DNA from 2 places in the Dactylosporangium sp. NPDC000521 genome. Region 2 is predicted to be linked to the other one. Evidence: riboswitches for the same ligand, from Rfam matches in the RefSeq annotation. Region 2 holds a riboswitch; the other holds the start of a gene.

Region 1 (15,087 bases), on a different contig from region 2:
ACCTGCGGTACGCGATGTACGACAAGTACTTCAAGAAGCCCGGCTGCACGTCGACGGCCTGCCCCGCCGGCACCGGCAAGGACTCCGCCGCGTACCTGCTGAACTGGTACTACGCGTGGGGCGGCGACGCGGGCGGCCAGTGGTCGTGGCGCATCGGCTCCAGCCACAACCACCAGGGCTACCAGAACCCGCTGGCGGCGTACGTGCTGTCCAACGTCAACGGGTTCGCGCCGCGTTCTCCCTCGGCGAAGGGCGACTGGCAGACCAGCCTCGGCCGGCAGCTGGAGTTCTACCAGTGGCTGCAGTCCTCCGAGGGTGCGTTCGCCGGTGGTGCCACCAACAGCTACAACGGCAACTACTCGGCGCCGCCGGCTGGCACGCCGACGTTCTACGGCATGTTCTACGACGAGAAGCCGGTCTACCACGACCCGCCGTCCAACCAGTGGTTCGGCTTCCAGGCATGGTCGGTGGAGCGGGTCGCGGAGTACTACTACGCGACCGGTGACGCCAAGGCCAAGGCGATGCTCGACAAGTGGGTGTCCTGGGCGATCGCGAACACGACGTTCACCGCGAACGGCGACTTCAAGATCCCCGACACGCTCCAGTGGACCGGCGCGCCGGCGACCTGGAACCCGGCCAGCCCGGCCGCGAACACCAACCTGCACGTCAGCGTGGTCAGCACCGGCACCGACGTGGGCATCGCGGCCGCGTACGCCCGCCTGCTGACCTACTACGGCGCGAAGGCCAACGACGCGGCGGCGAAGACGACGGCGAAGAAGCTCCTGGACGGCATCTGGCTGCACACCGACAGCAAGGGCGTCGGCATCCCGGAGACCCGCAACGACTACAACCGCTTCGACGACATCTGGTCCTCCTCCAACCAGCAGGGCCTGTACATCCCGTCCGGGTACAGCGGCGTCATGCCCAACGGTGACGTCATCGCCCCCGGGAAGTCCTTCCTGGACACCCGCTCCTTCTACAAGAACGACCCGAACTGGCCGGCCGTGCAGGCCTACCTGAACGGGACCGGCCCCGCGCCGACGTTCACCTTCCACCGCTTCTGGGCCCAGTCCGACATCGCGATGGCGATGGCTGACTACGGCCTCCTGATCGGCGGCTAAGGGATCAGCACCGCGACGGCGGCCATCGTCTCACCTGAGACGGTGGCCGCCGTTGTACCGGCGGGCGCCTGGTCCGGTGCGAGAGCCGTGGTGGATAGGCTGGGCCGATGAGCGACAACGTCCATCCGTTGCGGACCGTGCACGTCGGCACCCGCCGCGCCGAGGTGGACGAGATGCTCGCCCCCGTCATCGACCTGCTGTGGCGCAACGGGTTCAACACCCTGACCAGCTGCCAGGACGCCGGCGAGAGCAACGCGAGCTGGGTCGACATCCTGCCGCACATGTCGGCATACGTCGAAGCCCGCCGCGGCTGGGCGTTCATCGACTTCCCGCTCGACGACGGCCTGTCGCTCCTCACGGCGCTGGCCGACGCCGGGCCACGCGACGCCTTCTACGCCCGGATGACCCACTGGGCCGCCCCGGACGCCTGGGACGTCAAGGTGCGGCCGCGCGACGTCGCCATGTCGGCCTGGCCTCAACCGTCGAAGTTCGTGATCCGGCTGCTGCAGGTGTGCTTCCCCGTCACCGACCTGCCGGAGATCGAGCGCCGCCTGCGCCGCCACCAGACCGGCGAGTCCGTCGCCCCGGCTCCGATCGACTGGACCACCGTCGGCCGGTCGCACCCCGAGCCGGTCTCGTTCGCCCCCACGCCCGCGGCGCGTGCCTCCGCGGCGGCCCCGGTGCTGCGCGCGACCGAGTCGTCCGGCAGGACGTGGGACGACCTGGACCCTGAAACGCTGGCCGACCTGCTCGCCGGCCTCGACCGTACCCACCGGCACCTCATCGTCGAGCGCCTCGACCTGGCGCCCCGCGACCAGCACTACCTGCAGGTCTACCGCAACGACGACCGCAGCTTCCAGGTGGAGTTCCGCGAAGGCGGCGAAGACCGCCACTACTGCGCCTACCTCCCGCCCCAACCCGAGACCGCCAGCGTCGACGTCATGCTCGACATCGTCACCGGCTGGGCCACCGACCGCCCCGCCTGGCGCGACACCCTGCAATGGTTCCCCTGGCGGACGTAGCGCGCCGGCGGCCGTGCCGCCGCCGTTCCGCTGATACGTTTGGGCGTGTCTCAGGTTGACGGGCGGCCCGCGACGGTCGAGGACGTGCACGCGCTGGCCGCCGCGATGCCGCACGTCACGGTCGTGCACGGCTCCGGTGACAACCCGGTCTACCAGGTCGGCGGCAGATCCTTCGTCTTCTTCCGCAACCCGCGTCCCGACGCGGTCGACCCCGTCACCGGCGAGCGGTACCCCGACGTGATCGTCTTCTGGGTCGAGTCCGACGCGGACAAGCAGGCCCTGATCCAGGACGCGTCGACGCCGTTCTTCACCACCGCCCACTTCGACGGCCACCCGTCGGTGCTGCTGCGGGCCTGCCGGATCGGCGAACTGACCCACGCCGAGCTCGCCGAGGTCGTCCAGGACGCGTGGCTGTCTCGCGCCTCGGCCCGCCGGGCGGCCGCCTGGCTCGCCGCTCGCTAACCTTGGCGCCGTGGCCTGGATGCTGATCGAGGACTCCTTCCCCTCTCCGTTCGGCGGCGTCGCCGTCACCGGCCGCCCCACGACGGCGACATCACCCGCGGCGATCAGCTCTGGCTGACCGACGGCACCACCAGGCACCCGGTGACGATCTCCCGCGTCGTGCACATGTGCGGCCGTAGCGCACAAGACGTCGCTCCGGCCGGTCAGAACGCCGGGATCGAGCTCACCGGCGTCCCGCCCGGCCTCGCGCTCACCGGGCTACGGCTGGTCAGCGGTGTGGCATGAACCCTGCCACGGGTGACCTCGCACAGGCTCTCCGGATGGAGTTCGACCGGACCGGCGTGATCGTGCCGGTCTCCCCGCGGCACGACGTCGCCTGCCCGTCGAAGGACGCCGTGGTCGGCACGGGCCCGCGCACCACGCGTGTGGCCGTCCACGACTGGAGTCACTGGGCCACCCCACCGGCCGGCAGGTCGTACAGCGTCCGGTGCTACGACGGGACTGCCGGCATCGCCGACGGCTGGGTCCCTGATCTGCCCACGGTCGCTGCCCTCGCGGCACTGTGGCAGTCCGGCTGCACCCCGCCCGCCCTCGCCGCGGCGTTCCCACTGGTCGGCCCGGTCGAGATGCTGGCCGCTCGCGAACGCGGCGACCGGCGCGAATACGAGTGGCACCTGTGCGTCGCGAACCATCGCGGCCGGATCCACGCGCCACTCGTGCCGTTCATCGTGGCCGCCTTCCACGAGCCCCGCCTCCGCGCCCTGACCCCCGTCCTCGTCAGCCACATGCGGGTGTTCAGCGTCCGCGACCCGTCCTCGCCGGCGACCGTGTACCCGTGCGTCACCGCGATTGCCGACGACGTGTTCCGGGTGTGGCTGCGCGGCGGCCCCGAGCTCGGCGAGACCGATGTCGCGGGCGGCATCGCGCTGCTCCTCGCCGCCGCCTGACCCGCCGGCGCGGCCCCGGCCTCCGCGGAACCGGGGGCAGTCATGATCCGCGAGGCGACGGTGCCGATACGGCCGGACCGGTACGATCCGGCTGTGGGTGAGGAGCTCCTGGACGACTTCATCAGAGCCAACCGAGAGCGGGACCTCGGCGTGTACGGGGTGCACGTGCACCGGGAGGGCGACGAGGACGTCGAGCGGCGGGTGCGGTCCGACGACAGGGTCAACCTGTACTCGGTGTCGAAGACGTTCACCTCCGTCGCGCTCGGCATCGCCGAGGCCGAAGGGCGGCTCAGCCTCGACGACCGGCTCCTCGACCACTTCCCGGAGCTGCGGCCCATCGCGGCCGACGGGGTCGAGGACGTCACGCTGCGGCACCTCGCCACGATGGCGAGCGGCACGAGCCACGAATGGTTCGCCGACATGCGGGTCGACGCGCTGGACCTGCTGCACGAGATCGTGGCGGCACCGCTGGACGCCGTGCCGGGGACCCGGTTCGCCTACACCGACTCCGGGGCGTACGCGATCGGGCGGGTCATCGCCAGGACGACCGGCGCCAATGTGCGCGACTTCCTGATGCCGCGCCTGTTCGCGCCGCTGGACCTGCACAACCCGGCCTGGCACACGTGCCCGCAGGGGTTCCCGTTCGCCGCGAGCGACCTGTTCCTGCGCACCGGCGAGCTCGCCCGCTTCGCGCGGCTGCTGCTGCGGGAAGGCAGGTGGAACGGCCGGCACCTCGTCCCGGCGGAGTACGTGCGGCGGATGACCCAGGAGTTCGCGGACACGAGCAGCATCATCGAGAGCGAACGCTTCAACCACGGTTACGGGCTCGGCGTCTGGATCGACCGGGACGGCATGTACCGGATGGACGGCCGCTACGGCCAGTACGCGGTCATCTGCCCGCGCCGCCGCGCCGCCGTCACCGTCACCGCGCACTCCGAGCGCGAGGTCGACCTCCTCGAGGCCATCCACGAGCTCATCCTCGACCGCCTGGAGTAGCGAACGCCGCGACCAGGTCGTCGAGGCGGCCGCGGACGGCGCCGAGCTGGCCGAGGTGTACGCGCTGCTGGTCGCCACCTCCCGGGCCGCCTCCCAGTCCGGGCTCGACAACGACGTCCGCGCCCGCATGCTCGCCATCGTCTTCGACGGCCTGGCCCGCCGTTGAGCCCTCCGTTGAGCCCTCCGTTGAGCCCGCCGCCCTGAGGTCGCCGGCGAGAGGACTTACCGCGCCGCCCGGTCGAAGGGTTCGTCGCGGGGGAGGAGGCGGTCGCGCGGGCCCGCCGCGCGCAGCACCACGTCGAGGACCCGGTCCGGATCGGCGGCGTAGCAGGCGCTGAACCAGCCCATGTTCGCCTCCACCACCGCCCACTGCTCCTCACCCCGGTCGGCGTCGCTCGCGAGACCCACGTCCACGACGACCGCGCTGGGCAGGCCGTCCGCGCACGCGTCCAGCAGCGCACCCGTGAACTCCAGCACCGGACCCCGGTCCCCGCACCGGTCCAGCGGCGCCGGGTCGAGACGCCCGTGGGTGGCGTACCGGCTGGCCGTGTGCACCGCCCCGTCGAGCACGAACAGCCGGTACTCCACCAGGAACGACACGATCCCGCTCACCAGCACCGCCGTGTCGGGCGGCAAGGGCGCGAGCCGCGACCCGTCGGCGTAGACCGTCGCCGGCAGGACCTTCTCCCGGGGCTGCTTCACGAACATCGGCGTCCGCGACCACCGCGCGTCGCCGACGGTGCTCATGACGATGTCGCGGCAGGTGTACCGGTAGGGCAGGGTCACCAGCCAGTCGTCGGGCGGATCGAGCAGCGCCAGACCCGACGCCGCCGCCACCTGCCCGGCGAAGACGGGCCCTCCGTAGACGTGCCCGCCCCTGCCCAGCCCTTGCCGCACCACCAGCCCCCGCCGCCCCGCCGCGGCCAGCAGCAGCTCAGCGGTCGCGTCGAGCCGGTCCGGCAGCACGAGGACGTCGCTCACACCGGGATTCTGCCGCGCCGCCCGGCACCGGCCACAGTGGATTTCGGACGGGTGGCCGGGTCAGTCCTCCCAGACGTCGACGCGTGGCAGGCCCCGTGCGTCGCGGGCGGCGTCGACCATCCGCTGGATGAGCGCGGTCTTGGCCCGGGTGTACGCCTCGCCGTCGTGGCCGGCGCCGGCGAGTCGCTGCTTCAGCGCGCCGTACTCGCCGCGGTCCGCCGGGCTGTGCAGCAGGTGGTCCCGCAGGAGCCGTTCGTTGCGCGTGTCCCACGTATCCGCGGTCACGACGTGCAGGTGGTAGGCGACCGGCGAACCGTCCCGCCGGTAGAACAGCCGGCCCCGCATGCCCGTCTCCAGCCGGCGGTACCCGAGCGACCCGAGCAGCTCGTCGGCCTCGATCACGGCGTCGAGGGTGGCGGTGGCCGCCATCAGGTCGATGACCGGCTTCGCCGCGAGCCCCGGCACGGCGGTGCTGCCCACGTGCTCGACGACGCCGAACAGCCCGGGCAGCGCCGTGGTCAGCTCCTCGACCGCCCGCCGGGCGGACCCCGCCCACGCCGGGTCATGGTCATGGATCTCGATCGTCACACGCGGACCATACCGGGCATACTGCTGGCATGCGTGAGACCTACGCCCACACCGCGGTGCTCGACCTGACGGCCGGCGACGACCGCGCCCCCGGCGCCGCGATCACCGTCGCGCTGTGCGGGGGCTACGACCATGAGCCGCCGTGCCGCCTCGCCGCGCACCGCACCGAGGCGGTCCGCGACGGCGGCGAGGTGCGGCTGCGGGTGCTGTTCGCCGCCGAGCCCGGCGACGAGGCCCGGGTCCGGGCCGGCATCGACGAGGGGCTGGCCACCGGCGAGCTGACCGGCCCCGACGGCGTCGTCACCCGGTGGCGGCTCCTGCGCAGCGGCCCGGCGGAGCTCGCCGCCGCCGACGCCGCACTGGCGGAACGGCTGCGCTCGTCGTAGCGGCCGCCGCGCTGGTCGCCGCCGCCTTCGCCACCGGCCGGCCGACCGCGCCACTCATCCGCGTCGGCGGCGGCGTCTCCCATGCGGTGTACCGGCTGCGGACGACCACGGGCAGCTACGCCGCCAAACGCCTCAACGTCGTCGACGAACAGTGGTGGTGGGACGCGTACCACGTCGCCGCCGGCATCGAGCGGGCGGCCCGTGTCAGCACGCCCGAGCGGCTGCCACCGCTGGTCGCGGCGATCGAGGCCGGCAGCGGCACGGAGCACTGGCAGCTGCACCGGTGGTGCGACGGGCGCAACCCGGCGGGACCCGGCGACGACCTGGCCGACTGGACCGGCGCGACCCTCGCGGTCCTGCACCGCGAACCCGCCGCCGACGTGCGGCCGCCGCCCGCCCTGTACGCCCTGGAGGCCTGGCACGAGTGGCTTGCCGGGCACGACACCGGCTTCACCCGGCAGGTCCGCGAGCACCTGCCGACCGTCGCGGCGGCCCTGGCGCACCTCGCCCGGCCCGGCCCGCCGCTGACGCCGGTCGCGTCGCACCGGGACATCAAGCCCGACAACGTCCTGCTCACCGCGGCGGGTCCGGTCCTGCTCGACTGGGACAGCGCCGGACCCGACCTCGCCGAGCACGAGCTGCTGCGCTCCGCCCTCGCGATGGGCTTCGAGCAGCGGCGGCCGTTCACCCGCACCGTCGCCGCCTACCACCGCGCCGGCGGGCGCCCGGTCCCGCCGGACCCGGCCCTGTTCCACGGCATCGTCGAGGCGCAGCTGCGCACCGCCGAATGGCTGCTGTGGCGCGCCCTCGGCCACCGCGGCGACGACCCCGCCGACCGGGCCCGGTCCGCGACCGAGTGCCTCGCCCGTCTCCGCGGGACCGCGAAGAGCCTCCGTCGCATCCCGGAGTGGGCGAGCTGGCTTGCCGCCTGTTGAGGCGGGGCCGGATTGCCCGGCGGTGCTATCCAGGGATGCATGGGCATGAGCGCCGGGGCGCGGCAGCGGCTGGACGAGCGGTTCCGGCGGCGGGTCGAGCAGCGGCGGCAGGATCACGCCGCGAACTGGGAGCACGCGGTGCGGGTCGGCCAGGGGCTCGGCCTCGGCGACCCGCTGGGCATCTACCACACGGAGGTCCTTCCACCGCTCGGCGCGCGACGGGTGCTGTGGCTGGCGTCGCCGGCGGTCCTGTACGTGGTCGGCGTCGTGCTGCTCGTGCTGTGGAATCCCGACCGGGCGCTGCCGTTCATGGGTGTCTTGCCGTGCCTCGTCGGCCCGTATGTCGTGGTGTGCACCCTGATCACGCGGCGCCGCCGGTTCACCCGGTGGCTCTACGCCTACGGAGGCGGCTTCGCTGAGGTCGACCCCGACGGGCAGCCGCGGCCGGTCCGCTGGGACGAGGTCACCGACGCGGTCGACGCCTGGAGCCGCGACGGCGGGGAGTCGGAGAGCACCTGGGCCGACGACGGGTTCCAGCTGACCACCGCCGACGGCAGGACCGTGCCGATCACCGCGAAGTACAGCAACGCGCTCGACCCGTACGCCCCCATCGGCGGCATGATCGCCGCGCTGGTGCCGGCCGAGGTCGGCGCCGCCATCCCCCGGTTCCCCACGATCGCCGCCCTGATCGTCGACCGGGCCGTGACCCCGGTCGTGACACGACAGGCCGGCGCCGTGCGCGGCGGCGCCGTCCTCACCCGCGGCGGCGTCCGGGTGACCCGCGACGGGATCGCCGGCCCGAAGGACGCCACGGCCACACCGTGGGCGGCGATCGACCGTGTCGAGCTGCGGCCGGGTCGGGTGAAGGTGCACCCCGTCGCGGGGAAGGCCCGCACGTACACCGACCACCGCGACGGGTCCGGCTACGCGGTGCTCTGCCGGGTCCTCCTGGCTCTCGGTGTGAGCGCCTCGTTCGAGCCCAGGGGCTGACCCGGTCACTTCACCCACGACACGTCCGGTGCGGAGTCGATGGTGAGGCCGTCGACTGCTCGGACCAATGCCTCGCGGGTCGCGGGCGAGTCATCCTTGACTGGGCTCTGCACGGTCAGCGTCCGGCTGTCCGGCAGCGTCACCGTGAGGGTCAGCATCCACCGGAACTCGACGGCCGGTGAGCGGATGGTGACGATCCGACCGGTGGTGCCGCGGACCCGCACCGCGTCACCGATATGGCCACCGCCGCCGCGGGCTTTTCCGACGTTAGGGTGGCGCGGTGGATCTGGGACGGGTGCGGGTGGCGTACGGGGCGGTGGCGGGCCTCTACATCGAGCTGTTCGGGACGCGGGAGCAGGTGCACGTCGATGACCTCGCGTTCATCGGGCGGCATCTGACGAGGTCCGGCACGGTGCTCGACGTGGGGTGCGGGCCGGGGCAGCACACCGACCATCTGCGCTCGCTGGGCGTCGACGCGATCGGGATCGACCTGGTGCCCGAGTTCGTCGCGCACGCGAAGGCGGCGCACCCGGACGGCAGGTACCTGCTCGGGTCGATGGACAGCCTGCCGTTCGCGGACGGGTCTGTGGCGGGGATCCTGGCCTGGTACTCGCTGATCCACCGGCCGCCGCAGGACGTCGACGGGGTGCTCGGCGAGCTACGGCGGGTGATGGTGCCGGGCGGGGCGCTGGTGGTCGGGTTCTTCGACGGCGACGCGGTCGAGCCGTTCGAGCACAAGGTGGTGACGGCGTACCGCTGGCCGGTCGACGAGTTCTCCGACCGGCTCGGCAAGGCCGGCTTCACCGAGGTGGAGCGGTGGCGGCGCCCCGCGGACGGCACCCACCGCCCGCACGCCGCCATCGCGGCGCGCGCGATCTAGAGCGCCGGGCCGGCCGTCACCGCAGCGGCGCCGGGTGGAGCGGACGGGGCCGTCACCGCTTGATGAGCCGCTCGGCGATCGCGTCGGCGATCTCCGGGTCCTCCGTCCACACCGGATCGCCGGGGCGCGGGTCGTGGAACACCACGTCGGTGAAGCCGAGCGCCTCGTACCGGCCGACGAAGTCCTCGAACGCCGCGATGCTCGCCAGGGGCCGCTCGGCGGTGTTGCCGACGAGGTAGATCCGGTCCAGCGTCGCGGGGTCGCGGCCGAGGGCGGCGCAGCGCTCGTCGAGGATCGCGGCCTGACGGCGTACCGCGGCCTCGATCGCGGCAGGGGACTGGTCGGCGGCGTCGGGTTCGCCGAAGGTGATCCACGCGTCGCCGTGCCGGGCGGTGAGGGCGAGCGTACGCGGGCCGGCCGCCGCGACGGCGAGGGGCAGCCGGGGCCGCTGGACGCAGCCGGGCACCATCCGGGCGTCGTCGACGGTGTAGTGCCCGCCCCGGTGCGAGTACGCCGGCGAACGCAGCAACCCGTCGAGCACGTCCACGAACTCGATGAGCCGGTCCGCCCGCTGCCGGGGGCTGAGCACCGGGTCGCCGAGGACGGTGGCGTCGAAGCCGGTGCCGCCCGCGCCGACGCCGAGGGTGAGCCGGCCGTCGCTGACGTGGTCGAGCGTCATCGCCTCCTTCGCCAGCATCACCGGATGCCGGAACGTCGGCGACGTGACCATCGTGCCCAGCCGCACCCGGCTCGTCACCCCGGCGAGCCCGGTCAGCCAGGGGATCGCCGCGTGCCACGGCTCGTCGCGGTACCGGCGCCACGACAGGTGGTCATAGGTCCACAGATGCGCGTAGCCCAGCGCCTCGAGGTGGCGGGCCCGGGCGACCGATCGCGGCCACGGGTCGGTCGGGAGCAGCAGCACGCCGAGTCGCATGCCGTGATCCTATGGCGCCTACAGCACGGTGGGGTCGATGACCCGGACGTGCGGGTCGGTGACGTCGTAGCCGAGACGGGCCACCATGTCCGCGGTGCCGCCAGGTCCGTCGCCGTTGCGGCCGTCCCAGACCAGCAGCGCCCGCGGCCGGTCGTCGAGGCCCTTGACGAGCTCGACCATCCACTGGTTCGTCTGGCTGAAGACGTCGGCGTCGCCGGTACTGTGCAGCACCCGCACCTCGCTGCCGCGCAGCACGCGCTGGAAGCGGGCGCCCCAGTCGGTGCCGGGCAGCGCCACCGACGCCGGCTCGAACTCGGCCACCGGCATCGCCAGGCAGAGCGTCACGGCCGCGCCGCGGGCGATCGCGGCCTCTGCGGCGATCAGGTCGGCACCGCGGGCGCCGCCGCACACGAGCACCGACCCGGGGCCGACGCGCCACTCGTCGAAGGTCTCCGCCACCAGCCTGGCGACCTCGCCGACGACCCGCTGCGGAAACCGCGGCGCCGGCCGGCCGGGCGCGTCGACGAGGTGGCCGCTGGCCAGGACGACGGGCATCATCGCTCGACGCCGGGCGTCGTCGTGCCGTCGGCCTGCCTCAGCACCAGCTGCCCCCAGTGTCCGTTCTCGGTCCGCAGGACCTCCTCGACCCGCAGCACCGCGGCCGGGTCGTCCGGCGCGTCCCGCCAGGAGTGACCGGCCGAGCGTACCCCCTTCAGCGCGTCCTCATAGGACCGTCGCAGGCTGGCGAACCCCATCAGGGAGCTGTACCCGGCGACCGCACCGGCGAGCGCGGCGATCAGCGCCGCGACCAGGCCGCACACGCCGCGGGCGGTCGCCGAGCCCGGCCCGCTGAACACCTGCGCGGTCGCGCCGACCACACCCGACAGCACCAGCAGCCCGTTGCGGAGCCGGACGCCCTGTTTGTAGGCGTTGCGGAACTCGTCGCGGCGCTGCTCCAGAAACCGTTGCTGCTCCTGTACGCGGTGCCGCTCGTACAGGTCGCGGAACTGCGACTCGCGGTCGGTCACGTCAGCTCCTCGCCCTCGTCGATCGCGTCGACCGCGCGGCCGAGCAGGCGCACGCGATTGTCGTCCGTGTATGGCGCGACGCGGGCGAGATAGGTGAAGTACAGCGCCCGCAGGCGCTCCGCCTTGACCCGCGCGAGCCGGTAGTCGGCGAGCGCGTGATCGTCCACGACGAACTGCGACACACCCGCCAGCGCGACGGCCAGCACGGCCAGAACCGCCGACGGCCAGCGCTGGTCGGACAGGACCGCCTGCAGCCCGCCGAGCCCGGTCAGCAGCGCGGACCCGAGCAGCACGACGATGCCCTGCAGCCGGTAGCTGTGCTGGCCGCGCAGCGCCTCGAGGTCGTAGCGCTCGAACCGCTCCTCGACCGGGCGCAGCGCCTCGAAGTCCTCGGCGAGCGCCGGGAAGCCGGCCTTCGCCGCGGGTGGCATGATCGGATCGGACACGAGCCGCGATCCGGGTCGCGGAAACCGCCGGAAAAGGTCGCGCACGCCGCCTCCGTCACCATCGACATCGTCGGTGCTGAATCTACGGAAATCCCGCGACCGATGACAACGGTCGAATCGCCCGCACCCCCGACCCGAACCGCCGACCCGTGGTGCGTGTGTTCACCGCCGGAACCGGCTCATCGCACGATGCCGGCGTACCGTTGACTCGAAGGGGGTGGGTCAGATGATCGTCACCCAGGAACAGATGCGGGTGGGTATGCCGGCGATGTCTGTCTACGAACACCTCGTGCGGCTCAGCGAACACCCGCGGTTCATGTCCGGGGTCCTCGCCGTGAACCAGGCCGGCGACGACGCCGCGCAGCTGACGCTCGACATCGGTGGCCGCCGGGTCGAGATCGACGCGGTCCTCGGGGAATCCGAGCCGGGACGGTACGTGCGGTGGGACAGCGAGCAGCTCGTCGAGGCGTTCTGGCTGGAGCCGCTCGACGACGGCACCACCAACGTGGTGGCGGTCGCACAGCTGGACGAACGCCTGGTGCGCACGCACGGCGCGCAGCCGGACGCGACGTTGCACGCCCGGCTGCGCATGGATCTGAAGGGCTTCAAGCGTTACTGCGAGGAGTGCGACGACTGACCGTCAGTAGCGGTAGTGCTCCGGCTTGTACGGGCCGGCCACGTCGACCCCGATGTACTCCGCCTGCTCCTTGGTCAGCTCGGTCAGCCGGACGCCGAGCGCCTCGAGGTGCAGCGCGGCGACCTTCTCGTCGAGGTGCTTCGGCAGGCGGTACACCTGGCGCTCGTACGCGTCCGGCTTCGTGAACAGCTCGATCTGCGCGATCGTCTGGTTGGTGAAGCTGTTGGACATGACGAAGCTCGGGTGACCGGTGGCGTTGCCCAGGTTGAGCAGCCGGCCCTCGGACAGCACGATGACCGCGTGGCCGTCGGGGAACGTCCACTCGTGCACCTGCGGCTTGATCTCGTTCTTCACGATGCCCGGGACCTTCTGCAGTCCCGCCATGTCGATCTCGTTGTCGAAGTGCCCGACGTTGCCGACGATCGCGTTGTGCTTCATGGCGGCCAGATCGGCGGCCATGATGATGTCCTTGTTGCCGGTGGTGGTGATGAACAGGTCCGCGGTCGTGACGACGTCCTCGAGGCGGACCACGGGCAGCCCGTGCATGGCGGCCTGCAGCGCGCAGATCGGGTCGATCTCGGTGACGACGACCCGGGCGCCCATGCCGCGCAGCGCCTCGGCGGCGCCCTTGCCCACGTCCCCGTAGCCGCAGACGACGGCGAGCTTCCCGGCGAGCATCACGTCCGTGGCGCGGTTGATGCCGTCGAGCAGCGAGTGGCGGATGCCGTACGTGTTGTCGAACTTCGACTTGGTGACCGAGTCGTTGACGTTGATCGCGGGGAACAGCAGCTCACCGCTCTCGGCGAGCTTGTAGAGCCGCTTGACGCCGTTGGTGGTCTCCTCGGTGACGCCGCGGATGCCGGCGGCCAGCTTCGTGAAGCGGCGGCCGTCCTTCGCGAGGCTGTCGGCGAGGGTACCGAGGACCAGCGCGTACTCCTCCGAGTCGGCGGACGTCGGCTGCGGCACCTGGCCCGCGGCCTCGAACTCGACGCCCTTGTGCACCAGCAGCGTGGCGTCGCCGCCGTCGTCGACGATCATGTTCGGGCCGAGGCCGTCACCGAAGTCGAACAGCTGGTCGGTGCACCACCAGTACTCGGCGAGCGTCTCGCCCTTCCACGCGAACACCGGCGTGCCTTTGGGCTCCTCCGGCGTGCCGTCCGGGCCGACGACGACCGCGGCGGCAGCCTCGTCCTGCGTGGAGAAGATGTTGCAGGAGACCCAGCGGACCTCGGCGCCGAGCGCGACGAGGGTCTCGATGAGCACCGCGGTCTGCACGGTCATGTGCAGCGAGCCGGCGATCCGCGCGCCCCGCAACGGCTGCGCGTCGGCGAACTCGCGACGCGTCGCCATCAGGCCCGGCATCTCGTGCTCGGCGAGGCGGATCTGGGTCCGGCCGGCGGCCGCGAGGGAGAGGTCGGCAACGGCGAACTCGATCCCGTTGCGCGTCTGCAGGTACTTGTGCATAGCCTAAGGTCACCTCCCGGTGACAGGAGGCGCCCTTGGGTCAAGGGTAGTCACCAGCCGAGCGTGGCGAGCCCTTCAGGGCCCGTCGCAGCGCCTCTCGGCCGTGACCGCGGCGTTGCCTTGTGCTCGGCCGCGATTGGATCCGACGGTACCGCCTTCGTCGTTTTCCCCGCAACCGAGTGTGCGGTAGACGTCACGGAGCAGGTCGGTCACCTCGAACCGGCCGACGGTGAGCCTCAGCTGGTCGAGCTGGTCGAGGAGGGCGTCGGGTTTCGCGATCGCGCCGGGCAGGGGTTCATGCCGTGCGGTGACCCTGGGCCCGGCGGTCCAGAACCCTGCTTGGCGCCGGGGTTCGTCGGTGCCGGGCGCGACGTGTCCCACGTCCGAGACGCGGTGGCTGCGCAGCTCCTCGAGGAGCTCGTCACGGCCCTTGCCGCGCCACGCGAGGATGGTGAACGGGTCGCTGTCGAACTCCTCGGCGAGGACGTAGCAGGCGGCGGTCAGGTGCCGGCACGGCTTCTGCCAGCCGGGGCAGTCGCAGTCCATGACGAGCTCGGTGAGGCTCTGCGGGAACAGCGACAGCCCGTAGCCCTGCAGCAGCTGGTCCAGGTCGTCCGGCAGGTGGCCGGCGAGCAACTGCGCGGCGTACCGCGCCTCCTTGGACAGGGCCCGTTCGATGCGCGCCCAGTCGGCCGCGGAGAACGCCTTCGTGGCGATGCGGCCGCGGTACGTCTCGCCGTCCTCGTCGAGCACCAGCGCCGTCACGATGCTGCTGGAGATGGTGAGCGACCGGACGTTGCCGGCGCGGGCGTAGCGGCGGCCGACGGAAAATGTCGTACCCATGCGCAAGGATTCCAGCATGGCGATGAACTGGTGGGACCAGCTGGTCTCAGGCATCCGTCGCCTCATGCAGGTCAGTGGTGCGCAGGGTCATCAGGTCCAGGAGGTCGTCGGTCGACAGGCCCGTGAGCCAGCCCTCGCCGCTGCCGACGGCGACCCCGGCGAGGGTCCGCTTCTCCGCCATGATGGTGTCGACCCGCTCCTCGATGGTGCCGACGCAGACGAAGGTGTGCACCTGCACGTCGCGGCGCTGCCCGATGCGGAAGGCGCGGTCCGTGGCCTGCTGCTCGGTCGCCGGGTTCCACCACCTGTCGACGTGCACGACGTGGTTGGCGGCGGTCAGGTTGAGCCCGGTCCCGCCCGCCTTCAGCGACAGCAGCAGCACCCCCGGCCCTTTCCCGGTCTGGAAACGCTCCACCATCGCGTCGCG
Region 2 (15,087 bases):
CCGCAAGTGGCCGCCAAGTGCGGCCCGGCAGAGTGCTCAGCATGACGACGAAGCGCATGTGGGCCGGACCGACCTTCACCACGACGACCACCACCGCCACCGACGCGGCCGCCGAGGTTTCAGCCGCGCACTTGGACCATGGCAAAACTGCCGCTGGTGCGCCATGACGCGGGCAGCTTCGCCTCGACGCCCTCGGCCAACCCGGCGACCACGTCCGACTTCACCGTTCGCAGGGCCGCGACCGGCCCGGGAAAGTATGCGGTAAGACCCGAGAACGACGTCTCCGGTGCCCAGTCGCGATCCCCCACCAGGCGCCGGTAGTTCAGATCCCCTTTGAGGATGGTCAGCGTCGCCGCCCCGAAGCGGGCGGCGAGGCCGGTCGGCATCGCCGGAAACTCCAGCGGCGCGCAGTAGAACGGGTCGGTGACGAGCTCCAGGCTCCCGGCCCGCAGCGCCGCCCACAGCCGCCCCCCGATCTCGCTGCCGTCGCCGAAGCGCCGCAGCTCCGCCAGGACGTCCGCGGTGAGCGCGTCGGAGACGAAGTACGGCGCGGGCTTGACGTGCAGCTCGACCCGGGCGGCCCGGCCGGTGCGCAGCAGGAAGTCGATGAGCACCAGGTCCGGCAGCAGCTCCCGGCCCGCGTTGTCGGCGACCACGCAGACGGTGCCGCCACTTGCGAGCCGCTTCCAGAGCCGCTCGGTGTCGTCCACGACGAGCTCGGTCTGCACGTCGGCGAGTCCGTGCGCGAGCTGAAACCCCAGATCCGCCCGGTTTCCCCACAGCGCCGCCGCCACCAGCGCCGCGGCCTGCTCATCCTCCGGCAGGGCCTGCAGCGCGTCGAGCGCCGCGAGTTCCGAGGAGCCCGGCAGATCCGCCGCCTTCTGCGGCCCGAACGGGTCGATCCCCTGCCACGGCCCCGGCTCGTGGTAGCCCGTCGCGTACAGCAGCCGCCGGTAGAAGTAGTTCTCCGCCCACAGGAACGGCACCTCGAACACCGACCGCCCGAAGTGCGGCTCGCCCCACCGGTCCCAGTCCTCGCAGTCGTGGGCGTCGCGCGGCAGCGGGGTCACCGTGGGGTCCTGCAAGATCCTTGCAAGCGCGTCCCGGACCGGTGCCGCGAAGGGGAAGTCCGCGAGGACCCTGGCCACGATGGCCGGATGGCGGTCCCGCAGGACGGCGGCGGCGAACGACCCGGGGTCGGCCCCGGTGATCCGAGATGGCGTGACGGGCATGGTGCGAGTATCGCCCGTAGACTCATGCCCATGGACGACACCGTGTTCTACGGCCTCATCGCGGTCGGCGCGCTGCTGCTGGTCGCCATGCTGGTCGCCGCGATCGTCCTCGCCACCCGCGTCTGGAAGACCGGGAAGTACCTGCAGGCGATGGGCGCCGGCGGCAAGTTCGCGTTCTGGGGCGCGCTCATCTACACCGTGTCCCCGGTCGACCTGCTGCCCGACCCGATCTACCTCGACGACGTCGGCGTGCTGGGTGCGGCCCTGATCTACCTGACCCGCCTGGCGGCCAAGCACCGGGAGCGCCCGCAGCAGAAGGTCCGCTGACACCGGCAATCGCCCCGGCCCGGACGAGCTCGTCAAGGTCAGCTGCTACCGCCCCGGCGGGATCCTCGACTCGCAGCCCGGCTTCTCGGTGCAGTTCGCCCGCAGCTCCGGCGTCTTCGCGGCCGACCGCTTCGGCTACGCGGACGCGAACAGCGCCGGCGGGACCATCACCCAGTACAACTCGACCGGCGCCGCCAACACCGTCACCAACGCCGGCGCCGGCCTGTACTCCGTCGCGCTGCCCGGCCTCGGCACCGCCGGGCCCCAGGCGGGCGACGTGCAGGCGACCGCCGTCAACGCCGCCGCCGGCGCCCGCTGCAAGGTCGTCAGCTGGCAGTCCTCCGCCAACGGCCAGTTCTTCCGCGTCTACTGCTTCAGCCCCGCCGGCATGCCGGCCAACAAGAGGCGCTGCAAGGAGCGCCGCAAGGAGAGCTGCAAGAGGCGCTGCAAGGAGCGCCGCAAGAGGCGCTGCAAGGAGCGCTGCAAGAGGCGCTGCAAGGAGCGCTTTTGAGGAACGGCCGCTGCGGTACACTCGCCGTATGCGTATCAGGCGTTTCGTTGCCGCGGCCGCGCGAGCTCACCGCTCGCCGGACGCTGCTGCCTGATCTTCCTCCAGTTCAGCCGGCGACCGGAAACGGTTCGCCGGCTGTTCTGTGTGCGCTGCCGGGTCCCGTCCTCCGGTCCATCCCCGAAGGGCCACACCCATGGACACCCGTCAGATCGTCAGCACGTTCCTCGACTTCTACCGCGAGCGCGGCCACGAGTTCCTCGGCGACGCGACGCTCATCCCACCGCAGGGCGACCCGGTCCTGTTCACGAGCGCGGGCATGCACCCGCTCACGCCGTACATCGAGGGGAGACCGCATCCGCTCGGCCGCCGCCTCACCGGGGTGCAGCGATGCCTGCGCACCACGGACCTCGACGAGGTCGGCGACGACACCCATCTCACGGTGTTCCAGATGCTGGGCTCCTGGTCGATGGGCGACTACGGCGGCGACCAGAGCCTGCGCTGGGGTTTCGAGCTGCTCCGCGACGGGTTCCAGGTGCCGGTCGAGCGGCTGCACGTCACGGTGTACGAGGAAGACCCCGGCTCCCTGGACACCTGGCAGCGGCTCGGCGTGCCGGCGGAGCGCCTCGGCGAGGACAACTGGTGGTCGAACGGCCCCACCGGCCCCTGCGGCCCCGACTCCGAGATCTTCGTCTGGACCGGTGACGACCCGCCCACCGGTACACCATCCACCGACGACAACTGGGTCGAGGTGTGGAACCACGTGATGATGCGCCACCGCCGCCACCCCGACGGCAGCCTGAGCCCGCTGGAGCAGCCCTGCGTCGACACCGGCATGGGCCTGGAGCGCATGTCCATGGTCCTGCAGGGCCGGTCGTCGGTCTTCGACACCGACGTCTTCGAGCCCTGGCGACGGTGGACCTCGTCCAGGCTCGTCAGCGACCACCTCCGGTCCTCCGTCGTGGTCATCGGCGACGGCGTCCACCCGTCGAACACCGGCCGCGGCTACGTCCTGCGCCGCCTCATCCGCCGCACGCTCACCGAGCTCTGGCGCGACGACCCCACCCGCACCCTCGGCGACCTGCCCGTTGAACCCCTCGGCGAGACGGTGGCGCAGTTCTCCCTGCGGGTGGATCCGCTCTATGTCCAGGATGTCCTGGTGTACGAGGAGCGCCGCTTCCAGGCGCTCCTGCGTCGCGGACGCCCGCTGGTCGAGCGGCTCCTGCTGCGCGGCCCCCTCACCGACGACGACTTCCACTACCTGCACGACACCCACGGCATCCCCCGCGACCTGGTCGAGGAGGTCCTGACGGCGGCGTAGTTCAGGCGAGCGTCAGGGTCAGCGCCGCGGCGTACGTGCCCGGCAGCGTGCTGTCCGGAACGGCGAGGGTCAGGGCGGCGGAGCAGTGGAGCGTGCCCGCGCCGCCGCCCGCCCCCGCCGCGCAGAGGGTGGCCCCACCGGTGCCGGCAGGGACGCCGGGAGGGCGGCCCTGCCGGAGGGTGGGTCAGGAGGGTTCGTAGGCGAGGTTGGGGCGCAGCCAGCGCTCGACTTCTTCGACCGGGAGGCCGCGGCGGGTGGCGTAGTCCTCGATCTGGTCGCGGCCGACCCGTCCGACGGTGAAGTAGCGGGAGTCGGGGTGGGCGAAGATCAGGCCGCTGACCGCGGCGGCCGGGGTCATCGCGAACGACTCCGTCAGGGCCAGGCCCAGCTTGCCCGCCTCGAGAAGGTCGAACAGGGCCTGCTTGAGGGAGTGGTCGGGGCTGGCCGGGTAGCCGAGGGCGGGGCGGATGCCGCGGAAGCGCTCGGCGTGCAGGTCCTCCAGGACGGGCTGGGCGTCGGGCTCGAACCAGGCGCGGCGGGCCTCCAGGTGGATCCACTCGGCGAAGGCCTCGGCGAGGCGGTCGGCGAGGGCCTTCACCAGGATGGCGCGGTAGTCGTCGTTGTCTGCCTCGTAGCGGGCGGCGAGCTCCTCGGCGCCGTGGATGGCGACGGCGAAGCCGCCCAGGTGGTCGGGGAACGCGACCGAGGCCGTGGCCGGGGCGATGTAGTCGGCGAGGCAGCGGTTCTCCCGGCCGTCGGGCTTCTCCGTCTGCTGGCGCAGCATCGGGAAGGTGACGCCGTTGTCCAGGACGATGTCGTCGCCGACGGCTGCCGCCGGCCAGAAGCCGTAGGCGCCGCGGGCGGACAGCGAGCCGTTGGCGATGATCTCGTCGAGCAGGGTGTTGCCCTCGGCGAAGAGCTCGGCGGCGACCGGCTGCTCCAGGATCGCGGGGTACTTGCCCTTCAGCTCCCACGCGAGGAAGAAGAACTGCCAGTCGATCATCTCGCGGAGCACCTGCAGGGGCGGCTCGACCACCCGTACACCCGTGAAGTCCGGCGTGGGAAGGGCGTCGAACGACACGTCCGAGGCGTTGGCCCGGGCCTGCGCCAGGGTGAGCAGCGCGGTGTGGCGGCGCTCGGCGTGCTGGCGGCGCAGGCGCTCCTGCTCCTCGCGGTTGTCGGCGGTGAGCCGCTCGACCCGGTCCGGGTCCAGCAGGCCGGCAACGACCCCGACTACCCGCGAGGCGTCCTGCACGTGGACGGTGTTGCCGTCGTACGCCGGAGCCACCCGGACCGCCGTGTGCTGCCGCGACGTGGTGGCGCCGCCGATGAGCAGGGGCAGCTTCAGGCCGCGGCGCTGCATCTCGGCGGCGACGGCGACCATCTCGTCCAGCGACGGCGTGATCAGGCCGGACAGGCCGATCGCGTCGGCGCCCTCCGCGACCGCGGTGTCCAGGATCTTCGCCGCCGGGACCATGACGCCGAGGTCGATGACCTCGTAGTTGTTGCAGCCGAGGACGACGCCGACGATGTTCTTGCCGATGTCGTGGACGTCGCCCTTGACGGTCGCCATGACGACCTTGCCCTGACCGCTGCGGCCCTGGGAACGCACAGCGCCGCCCTCGGAAGCGCCGCCCTCGGCGAGCGCAGCCGCGCGGGCGGCCTCCTTCTCGGCCTCCATGAACGGCTCGAGGTAGGCGACCGAGCGCTTCATCACGCGGGCGCTCTTCACCACCTGCGGCAGGAACATCTTGCCGCTGCCGAAGAGGTCGCCGACGACCTTCATGCCGTCCATCAGCGGGCCCTCGATGACCTCCAGGGGGCGCTTGGCGACGAGCCGCGCCTCCTCGGTGTCCTCCTCGATGAAGTCGACGATGCCGTGCACGAGCGCGTGCGACAGCCGCTCGTTGACCGGGGCCTCGCGCCACGACAGGTCGACGACCCGGGAGGTGCCGGGGCCGCTGACCGTGCCGGCGAACGTGACGAGCCGGTCGGTGGCGTCCTCGCGCCGGTCGAACAGGACGTCCTCGACGAGCTCGAGGAGGTCGGCGGGGATGTCGGCGTAGACGGCGAGCTGGCCGGCGTTGACGATGCCCATGTCGAGGCCGGCCCGCACCGCGTGCAGCAGGAACGCCGAGTGCATCGCCTCGCGCACGACGTCGTTGCCGCGGAAGGAGAACGACAGGTTGGAGATGCCGCCGCTGGTGCGGGCGCCGGGGCAGCGCTGCTTGATCAGCGGCAGCGCGTCGATGAAGGCCTTCGCGTAGCCGTTGTGCTCGGCGATGCCGGTGGCGACGGCGAGCACGTTCGGGTCGAAGATGATGTCCTCGGGCGCGAAGCCCGCCTTCTGTACCAGCAGGTCGTAGGCCCGGCCGCAGATCTCGACCTTGCGCTCGGTGGTGTCCGCCTGGCCGAGCTCGTCGAACGCCATCACGACCACGCCGGCGCCGTAGGAGCGGATGATCCGCGCCTGCTCCAGGAACGGCTCCTCGCCCTCCTTGAGGCTGATCGAGTTGACGACGCCCTTGCCCTGCACGCACTTCAGGCCGGCCTCGAGCACGCTCCAGCGCGAGCTGTCGATCATGATCGGGATGCGGGCGACCTCGGGCTCGGTGGCGATGAGGTTCAGGAACGTGGTCATCGCCTGCTCGCTGTCGAGCAGGTCGGCGTCCATGTTGACGTCGAGGAGGTTGGCGCCGCCGCGGACCTGCTCCAGGGCGACGTCGACCGCGCCCTGGTGGTCGTCGGACTCGATGAGCCGGCGGAAGCGCTTCGAACCGGTGACGTTGGTCCGCTCACCGATCATGACGAAGCCGGTGTCGGGACCGATCTCGAACGGCTCCAGGCCGCTGAACCGGGTCGCCGGGGCGAGCTTCGGGACCTCCCGCGGCGCCATCCCCCGGACCGCCTCAGCGATCTTGCCGATGTGGGCGGGGGACGTGCCGCAGCAGCCGCCCACGACGTTGACGAGCTTGTCGGACACGAAGCCGGCGAGCAGGCTCCCGGTCTCCTCGGGGGTCTGGTCGTAGCCGCCGAACGCGTTGGGCAGGCCCGCGTTGGGGTGCGCCGCGACGTACGTGCCGGCGAGGCGGGCCAGGTCGGCGACGTGCGAGCGCATCTCCGTCGCGCCGAGCGAGCAGTTGACGCCGACGATGAGCGGGTCGGCGTGCTCGACGGAGCGCCAGAACGCCTCGACGGTCTGCCCGGACAGCGTCCGGCCGCTCAGGTCGACGATCGTGACCGAGATCCACAGCGGCAGGTGGGGTGCGACGTCGCGGGCCGCGGCGACGGCCGCCTTCACGTTGAGCGTGTCGAAGATGGTCTCGATGAGCAGCAGGTCCACGCCGCCCTCGGCGAGCGCGCTGATCTGCTCCGCGTACGTGGCGCGGACCGTGTCGAACGTCACTGCCCGGTAGGACGGGTCCTCGACCTTCGGCGACAGCGACAGCGTGACGTTCAGCGGGCCGACCGACCCGGCGACGAACCGCGGCCGGTCCGGCGTGGAGAACTCGTCCGCCGCCTGGCGCGCCAGCCGGGCGCCCTGCACGTTCATCTCGCGGACCAGCGACTCCAGGCCGTAGTCGGCCTGGGCGATGCTGGTGGCGGTGAAGGTGTTGGTGGTGGTGATGTCTGCGCCGGCGGCCAGATACTGCCGGTGGACGTCGAGGATCACGTCGGGGCGGGTCAGGATCAGCAGGTCCGGGTCGCCCGTGACGTCCTTCGGGTGATCCGGGGCGATCAGGTCCGCGCGGTAGTCGGCGGGCGTGAGACCGGCGGCCTGCAGCATGGTGCCCCATGCGCCGTCGAGCACGACCACCCGCTCGTCGAGGAGCCTGCGCAGATCTGCGATCGACCTGGTACCCGGCATTGGATCCACCTTCCGTTAGTCAGACGGAAGGCGCCCTTGCAGACAGTGATTCCAGGTCGAGCGTGGCGGATCGTCGATGATCCGTTGCAGCGCCTCTCGCCCCGACCCCAGATTCTAGCCTGTTACCGTGGTTCGCCGTCACGCAGTCGAGCTTGGATTGAGCTTGGACCTGCCCCCGTCGGCCGTCCCGATGTGGCTGACGATCCGATCTGATCAGGAGTCCCGTCATGAGCGCGCAAAGTTCGGAATCGATCGCGGTCAACGCCGCCCTCGACGTGGTGCGGGCCGTCGAGCCGCGGATCGCGGACGCCATCGCCGGGGAGCTGACCGCCCAGCGCGAGTCGCTCAAGCTCATCGCCAGTGAGAACTACGCATCGCCCGCGACGCTGCTGGCGATGGGCAACTGGCTCAGCGACAAGTACGCCGAAGGCACTGTCGGCCGCCGCTTCTACGCCGGCTGCCAGCAGGTCGACACCGTCGAGTCGATCGCCGCCGAGCACGCCCGCGAACTGTTCGGCGCGTCACACGCCTACGTCCAACCACATTCTGGGATCGACGCGAACCTCGTCGCCTTCTGGGCGGTCCTGGCGCAGAAGGTCGAGGCGCCGTTCCTGCGCGAGAAGTCCGTCCGCCAGGTCAACGACCTCACCGAGAGTGACTGGGCGCAGCTGCGGCACGACTTCGGCGACCAGCGGATGCTCGGCATGTCCCTGGACGCCGGTGGTCACCTGACCCACGGCTTCCGGCCCAACATCTCCGGCAAGATGTTCCACCAGCGCAGCTACGGCACCAACCCGGAGACGGGCCTGCTGGACTACGACGCGCTGCGGGAGACCGCCCGCGAGTTCCGCCCGATGATCATCGTCGGTGGCTATTCGGCGTACCCCCGGAAGGTGAACTTCGCGACCCTCCGCGAGATCGCGGACGAGGTCGGCGCCACCCTCATGGTCGACATGGCGCACTTCGCCGGGCTCGTCGCCGGGAAGGTCTTCACCGGCGACTTCGACCCGGTGCCGCACGCCCACATCGTCACCACCACGACCCACAAGACGCTGCGCGGCCCGCGCGGCGGCATGGTCCTGTGCCAGGCGGAGCTCGCCGACCAGGTCGACCGCGGCTGCCCGATGGTCCTCGGCGGCCCGCTGCCGCACGTCATGGCCGCCAAGGCCGTCGCGCTCGCAGAGGCCCGCACCCAGTCGTTCCGTGACTACGCGCAGCGGGTCGTCGACAACGCCGCCGCCCTCGCCGAGGGCCTGCAGCGCCGCGGCGTCCGCCTCGTCACCGGCGGCACCGAGAACCACCTGGTGCTCATCGACGTGGCCCAGCGCGATGATGCCGAGGGGAGTGGCGCGCCGACGGGCCTCACCGGCCGGCAGGCGGAGGCGGCGCTGCTGGACGCCGGCATCGTCACCAACCGCAACGCGATCCCCCAGGACCCCAACGGCGCCTGGTACACCTCCGGCGTGCGCATCGGCACCCCGGCGCTCACCACGCGCGGCCTCGGCGTCGCCGAGATGGACACGATCGCCGAGCTCATCGCCACCGTGCTGAGCAGCACCCGTCCGGCGGCGGACTCGAAGGCGAAGTACACCCTCGACGAGTCGATCGCGGCCAAGGTGTCCGGCCAGGCGTCCGAGCTGCTCGCCGGGTTCCCGCTGTACCCGGAGATCACCCTGCGCTGATCCCAGGCCCTGTGGCGGCAGCCGTGCCCCCACCGGACATCGACCGGCGGGTATGGTTGCCGCCACGGGGGTGGGGTTCGTGCTTGGTGTCATCGGTGGCGTCGGTCCGGTCGCCACGATCGAGTTCTACCGGTTGCTCGTCGCCGAGGTGCAGGCCCGCACCGGGGCCTCGCCCGACCTGCTCATCCACAGCCAGCCGCTGTCGGGGCGGCTGGTCGGTGCGGTCCTGGCCGGCACGCTCACCGCGGCGGAGACCGCGGAGATCGACGCGCTGCTCACCACGGCTCTCGACACGCTCGAGCGGGCCGGCTGCGACCTCGTGGCGATGCCCTGCAACACCTTCCACCGCCAGCTGCGCCCGCTGCTCGCCGGGCGGCACCTGAAGCTCGTCGACATGGTCAACGAGACCATCGACGCGGCCGCCGCCCGCGGGCTGCGCCGGCTCGTGCTGCTCGCCACCGGCACCAGCGTCGACCACGAGGCCTACGCGGCGGCCCGCCTGCGCGGCATCGAGATCCTGCGCCCCGCCGACCAGGCGCAGGTGGTGTCGCTCGTCACGCGGTGCGTGGGCGGGGCGGTCGACGCCGCGGCCGTGCACGCGGCGCTCGCGGCCGGCCACGTCGCCGGCACCGACGGGGTGCTGCTCGGCTGCACCGACCTGACCGTCCTGCGCGACGACCTGTCCCGCGTCACGCCGGTCGTGGACAGCCTCAGCTGCCTCGTCTCCGCCTGCGCCGACGCGCTGACCGTCTGATGCGGGCGCTCGCGGTCTGCCTCGGGTTCTTCCTGGTCATGCTCGACAGCACGATCGTGACCGTCGCGCTGCCCTCCATCGGCGGCGGCACCGCGACCCTGCAGTGGGTCGTCGACGCCTACACGGTCGTCTTCGCCGCGCTCGTCCTCGCCGGCGGGTCGTTCGCCGACCGGTTCGGGGCGCGCCGCTCGTACCACGGCGGCATGGCGATCTTCGCGCTCGGCTCCGTCATGTGCGCCTGCACCACCGGCGGTGCCTGGCTGATCGCCGGCCGGGTGGTCCAGGGCGTCGGCGCGGCCGTCCTCATGCCCAGCTCCCTCGCGCTCATCCGGTCCACCTATCCCGAGCCGGCGCGGCAGGCCCGTGTCATCGGCCTGTGGGGCGGCCTCGCCGGCGTCGCGGCCGCGGCCGGCCCCCTGCTCGGCGGCGCGCTGCTCGCCGTCGCCGGCTGGCCCGCGCTGTTCCTGCTCAACGTGCCCTTCGCCGTGCTCGTGCTCTGCATCAGCCGCAGCCTGGTCGACCCGCCGCGCCAGGCCGGCTCGCGGGTCGACGTCCCCGGCCTGGTCACGTCGACCTGCGGCCTCGCGCTGCTGGTCGCCGGCTGCATCGCCGCCGACCCGCCGCTGGTCGCCGCCGGCGTGCTCGTGCTGGGCCTGTTCGTGCTGCTCCAGCGCCGGCACCCGGCCCCGATGCTCCGGCCCGACCTGCTGCGCCACCGCGCGCTGCGTGCCACGGTGATCACGGGGTTCGCCCTGAACTTCGCCTTCTACGGACAGTTCTTCCTGGTCACCCTGTACCTGCAGCAGCACCGCCACCTGTCGCCGCTGCTCACGGGTGTCGCCCTGGCCGTGCAGGCGGCCGGCGCCGTGGTCGGCTCCCCGTTCGGCGGCTGGGCCGGGCACCGCTACGGTCCCCGCGCGACGATGCTGGCCGGCCTCCTCACCGGCGCGGCCGGGTTCGCCGCCCTGGCGGTGTGCGCCGCCGGCCCGCTGCCGGTGGTGCTCGCCGCGCTCTTCGTCGTCGGCTTCGGCATCGACACCGCCATGACCGCCGCCACGTCCCTGACCCTGCAGGCCGCGCCCGACGGCCACGCGGGCGTGGCCAGCGGCCTGCTCAACACCATGCGCCAGGTGGGCAGCGCCCTCGGCGTCGCGGTCCTGGGCACCGTCGGCGCCTTCTCCACCGCCATGCTCATCGCCACGGGCACCTACCTGGCCGCCGCGCTCCTGGTCGCCCTCCGCATCGGCCCCACCCGCCCGGCCGCCGGCGCGGCAGCCGTGCCCGTCACCGCCGGCGCCCCCGCGGGGCGATGAGCCGCCGCACCGCGCCGGCCTGGCGACGGATGGTTCAGTCGCGACGCCTGGTGGGCCTGGTGCGGCCGGTGGCGACGATCATCCCGTCGGCGTGCGGCATGTCCGACTCGACGGGGATGACGCGCAGGGAGGCCGTCAGCGGCGACAGGCACCGGGCGACGTCGTCCTCGTCGACCGGCACGGCGGGGAACCGGTGATCGGCGACCTGGTAGCCGGACGAGCGCTTCATGAACGCGGCGACGAACGGGGCGTCGGGCCGCAGCGCGCCGATGAAGCGCTGGATCGCGAGCTCGAACTCGGCGGGGTCGGAGGAGATCGAGCAGGCGACGAAGAACATTGTGCCGAGGTCGAAGCGGTGGCGCGGCAGGGTGAAGACGCTGCCGGGCTGGACCTTCGCGGCGGCGAACTTCGCGCGCGGGTCGGTCCGCCGGTACGCCGGAGACTCCAGGAACACGTCCCAGAAGGCGTCCCAGCCGTGGTCGAGGCCGGTGCGCTGCTGCTCGGTGAGCCACGCGAGGTTGGCCGGGGAGTACTCCCGCAGGGTGAGCGACCGGCTGAACGGCATCATCGAGAACGCCGGGTACAGGTTGGTGCCGGTGCCGAGATCGAGCGCCCGGCCGCCGCTGACCCCGGCCCGCGCGAAGAAGTCGCGGGTGATGCCCATGATCTCGCGGTCGTCGATGCGGACGAACTTGTAGTGCTGGTTGCGGTACTCCACCGCGTCGAAGGCCCGCCAGTCGGTCTGGCCGTTGCGGACCCACTCGAGGACAGCGCCGTTCATTGTTCGAAAACCTCCGGATGGCGAACGGCGAGCCGCGGGGACACCTAGCAGGTATAGCGTGTCACACGCGCTCAAGCAATCATCGCCAACGCTACTGCCGCTCATCCGTACGGCGGAGCGGAATCGGTGGGAGGTCGTGAGGTGAGATCCCCGGCAGGCCGGTCAGGACCTGCCCGATGACCTCGCGAAACGCTCCGTCGGGGTGATGCCGGGCGTGCCGGTCGAGCAGCGCCCGGGTCTCCGCCTGCGCGCCGAAACGGTAGCCGAGAGCACGGACGGACCGCTCTTTGACGGTCCAGTCGGGGTCGTCCAGGTGCTCGACGAACCAGGCGCGGATCTGCGGGCTCATCTCGGGCAGCTCGGCCAGGACGGCGCCGACCACCCGGCACAGCTCGGTGTCGGCGGGGTGGGCCGCGGACAGCGCGATGAGCTGTGCGGGCAGGTCCGGTTCGGCGCCGAGGAGCCGCCCGAGGACCCGCGCGGCGCCGCCGTTGACCGGTGCGGCGTCGTCGAGCCGGACCAGCAGCCGGTCCCGGACCTGCGCCTCGAGCGCGGGGCCGCCGCCGGCGAGGCGCAGCAGGCTCTCGGCGGCGGCCTCGATCACGTCGGCGTCGGAGTCGGTCGCGATCCGCTCCAGCAGCGCGGCCCGCGTGTCGTCGCGGTCGCCGAACCGGGCGCCGAGCAGCTCCACCGCCGTGCGGCGCAGCTTCGCGTTGGCGTTGCGGTCGCCGGTGCGCTTCACGAGGATCCGGGCGACCCGCTGGCCGGCGCCCGGATAGGCGCTCATCGCCTCGGCCGCGATCCGCACCACGTCGCTGTCGAGGTCGGCGCGGATCCGGTCGCCGAGCGCGTCGCGGGCGTCCGGGTCGTCGAGGTGCGCGGCGAGGATCTCCGCCGCCGCCCGGCGGACCAGCTCGCTGTGGTCGTCGGCGACCCGCTCGACGATCAGCCTGCGGGCCTGCGGCCCGAGCGACCAGCGCCGGCCGAGGGCGGTGACGATCGCCAGCCGTACACCGGCATCCGGGTCGAACCGGGCCCGCTCGGTCAGTTTGGTGCGCAGGTCCGCGTCGAGGGCGATGCGGTGCAGCAGGACGCCGACCGCGATCCGGCGGACCTCCGCCTCCGGGTCGTTGAGCTTGCGCTGCATGGCGATGGCGACCTTGCCGTCGGTCGAGGCGATCCCGGCGAGGGCGTGCGCGGCGGCGACCCGGACGGCGGGGACCGTGTCGCTCATCTCGTCGCGGAGCGCCCCGGCGACGACCTCCTCGCCGATGAACCGGGCGCCGAGGATCTCCGCGGCGGCGAGGCGCACCGCGGGGTCGGGGTTGTCGCGGGCGCGCAGCCGCGCCAGCGTCGCGTCGCGGACCTGAGCGGCCGCCTCCGGATCGCCGGCGCCGCGGTCCGTGGCGAGGAGGTCGTCGGAGAGCGCTTCGGCGGCGGCGCGGAAGACGCCGGCGTCCGGGTCGGTGCGGACGTAGCCGAGCAGGATCTCGCGCGTGCCCGCGCACTCGGCGAGGACCTCGACCGCGGCCCGCCGGACCGCGGGCCCGGCGCCGGCCACCAGCCGCTGCACGACGTCGTCCCGCACCAGGTCGCCCGCGTGGTGGTGCTCGACGAGCGCCTGCGCGGCCAGCTTGACGACCTGCGGGTCGGTGTCGACCCGCAGCCGCCGCCGCAGCGTGGCGACCAGGTCGTCGCTGGTGCCGCAGCGCCAGCCGACGAGCTCCACGGCCGCCTGCCGGGCCGGGACGTGGTCGTCGCCGGCGCACGCCATGACGGTCCGCAGGGTCTCCGGGTCGGTGGCGCAGGCGGGGCGCAGCGCGCGGATCGCGGCCGTGCGGATCCCGCCGGAGCGGTCGTTGCGGGCCAGCTGGTTGAGCGCGGCGACCGCGGCGGGGTCGTCGCCGAAGTGCTCCCCGAGCGCCTGGACCGCGGCGACGCGCACCTGGCCGTACGGCCCGGAGCGGGCCCGGTCGATCAGCATCCCGCGGACCCGCCCGGCCTCGGGGTAGGACGCGTTGACCCGCTCCGGCAGCCGGCAGCGGCGGGCGAGCTCGGCGAGGCCGGCGACGGCCGCGTGCGACGCGCGGCTGTCGCGGACCGGGTCGAGCTCCTCGGTGAACAGCCGCTCGACGTCGTCCTCGGGCTCGGCGAGGATCGCCGCGATCCGGGCCGCGTACTCGGTGACGGGGCTGCACAGCAGGTGGGAGCCGCGGTTGCGGTACCAGGTGAAGAAGCTCAGCCGGCCGGGCCAGTCGGGGCCGATGGTGCGCGCGGCGGGCAGGATCGCGTCCTCGATGAGCTGGGCGGTGTCGCGGTCGTTGATCGACACGCAGTGCTCCAGCAGCAGGATGACCCGGTCGAGCGCCGCCTGCTCGACCGCGGCGCGGTTGCGCAGCTCGGCCAGGCACTGCACGGCCAGTGCGATGTTCCAGGGCGGGTTGGGGAACTCCTGCGGCGGCCACTGCGTGCCGGCGTCGTTGACGAGCATGTCGACGATCCGCTCGACGCCGGCCTCGGGCAGCACGCTCGCGACCAGCCTGAGCACCTCGTGCCAGGACGTGTCCGGCCAGTGCCGGCGGAACAGGTCCGCGACGTCGTCGAACGTGAGCAGCCCGGTCTTGAACCGGTGGCGGATCTCCGCGGCGCAGAAGAAGTCGAGGAACGTTCGGTGCGCGAAGCCGTACAGGTCGGGGCCGGAGCGGCTGAGGATGAAGTTGCGCACGTGGAGGCGGTCGATGATGCGGTCGGCGGCGGCGCTGGCGTCCGCCCGGTCGAGGCCGAACCGCTCGACGAGGTGCCGCACGAAGACGGCCCGCAGCGCGTCGCCGTGGATGTAGTTGACGGCGGTGGTGCTGTCGAACTGCATCTCCCACGCCAGGCGGCGCAGCATCGCCTTCTTCTCGTCGGCGTTGACGTCGACCCGGTTGCCGGGCGCGGTGCCCGGAGTCGCGGCCGTGTCGCCCTGGCCGAGCTGCCGGTTGACGTCCCACCGGTCGACGAGCACGCCGGCGGCGTGGTTGTAGAGGTTCCACCGCTCGCGGGGCAGCGCCTTGTGCCGGCTGATGATCGCCAGGATGGTCAGCAGCAGCGGGTTGCCGGCCAGCTCCCGGATCGCCGAGGTGAGCCGCAGCGTCTCCAGCAGCCGCAGGCGCCGGACGCCGGCGCTCTCGTCGTCGGACATCGTGTGGCGGTACCAGCGGCCGAGGAACTCCTGGATCTGCTCGTCGCCGAGGTCCTGCAGGGTGAAGTGGGCGAAGCCCGCGTCGGTCAGCGCCTTGCGGACGTAGCCGATGATGCG

Evidence for each region. A riboswitch is a leader RNA that binds a small molecule or an ion and turns the genes downstream of it on or off. The one in region 2 is predicted to bind S-adenosylhomocysteine.
Region 1: another riboswitch for S-adenosylhomocysteine. It lies ahead of ahcY (adenosylhomocysteinase); the one in region 2 lies ahead of metH (methionine synthase).

The regions. Positions count from the first base shown of each region.
Region 1 covers NZ_JBIAYW010000001.1:655,752-670,838, forward strand. Annotated here, with positions in the region: gene ACFY3L_RS03095 (glycoside hydrolase family 48 protein) at 1-1,121, shown strand, start outside; gene ACFY3L_RS03100 (hypothetical protein) at 1,229-2,143, shown strand; gene ACFY3L_RS03105 (MmcQ/YjbR family DNA-binding protein) at 2,189-2,605, shown strand; gene ACFY3L_RS03110 (hypothetical protein) at 2,747-2,890, shown strand; gene ACFY3L_RS03115 (hypothetical protein) at 2,926-3,552, shown strand; gene ACFY3L_RS03120 (serine hydrolase domain-containing protein) at 3,646-4,548, shown strand; gene ACFY3L_RS03125 (ATP-grasp domain-containing protein) at 4,771-5,529, opposite strand; gene ACFY3L_RS03130 (GrpB family protein) at 5,590-6,117, opposite strand; gene ACFY3L_RS03135 (hypothetical protein) at 6,147-6,503, shown strand; gene ACFY3L_RS03140 (aminoglycoside phosphotransferase family protein) at 6,425-7,438, shown strand; gene ACFY3L_RS03145 (hypothetical protein) at 7,484-8,428, shown strand; gene ACFY3L_RS03150 (hypothetical protein) at 8,434-8,652, opposite strand; gene ACFY3L_RS03155 (class I SAM-dependent methyltransferase) at 8,709-9,308, shown strand; gene ACFY3L_RS03160 (LLM class flavin-dependent oxidoreductase) at 9,361-10,242, opposite strand; gene ACFY3L_RS03165 (hypothetical protein) at 10,261-10,800, opposite strand; gene ACFY3L_RS03170 (SLATT domain-containing protein) at 10,797-11,270, opposite strand; gene ACFY3L_RS03175 (DUF4231 domain-containing protein) at 11,267-11,716, opposite strand; gene ACFY3L_RS03180 (hypothetical protein) at 11,943-12,353, shown strand; gene ahcY (adenosylhomocysteinase) at 12,357-13,817, opposite strand; S-adenosyl-L-homocysteine riboswitch at 13,838-13,922, opposite strand; gene ACFY3L_RS03190 (hypothetical protein) at 13,893-14,660, opposite strand; gene ACFY3L_RS03195 (SNF2-related protein) at 14,707-15,087, opposite strand, start outside.
Region 2 covers NZ_JBIAYW010000003.1:595,894-610,980, reverse strand. Annotated here, with positions in the region: gene ACFY3L_RS12965 (damage-control phosphatase ARMT1 family protein) at 120-1,232, opposite strand; gene ACFY3L_RS12960 (DUF1232 domain-containing protein) at 1,263-1,559, shown strand; gene ACFY3L_RS12955 (hypothetical protein) at 1,648-2,070, shown strand; gene ACFY3L_RS12950 (alanine--tRNA ligase-related protein) at 2,264-3,388, shown strand; gene metH (methionine synthase) at 3,573-7,256, opposite strand; S-adenosyl-L-homocysteine riboswitch at 7,278-7,360, opposite strand; gene ACFY3L_RS12940 (glycine hydroxymethyltransferase) at 7,484-8,938, shown strand; gene ACFY3L_RS12935 (aspartate/glutamate racemase family protein) at 9,018-9,692, shown strand; gene ACFY3L_RS12930 (MFS transporter) at 9,692-11,005, shown strand; gene ACFY3L_RS12925 (SCO2525 family SAM-dependent methyltransferase) at 11,040-11,786, opposite strand; gene ACFY3L_RS12920 (HEAT repeat domain-containing protein) at 11,878-15,087, opposite strand, start outside.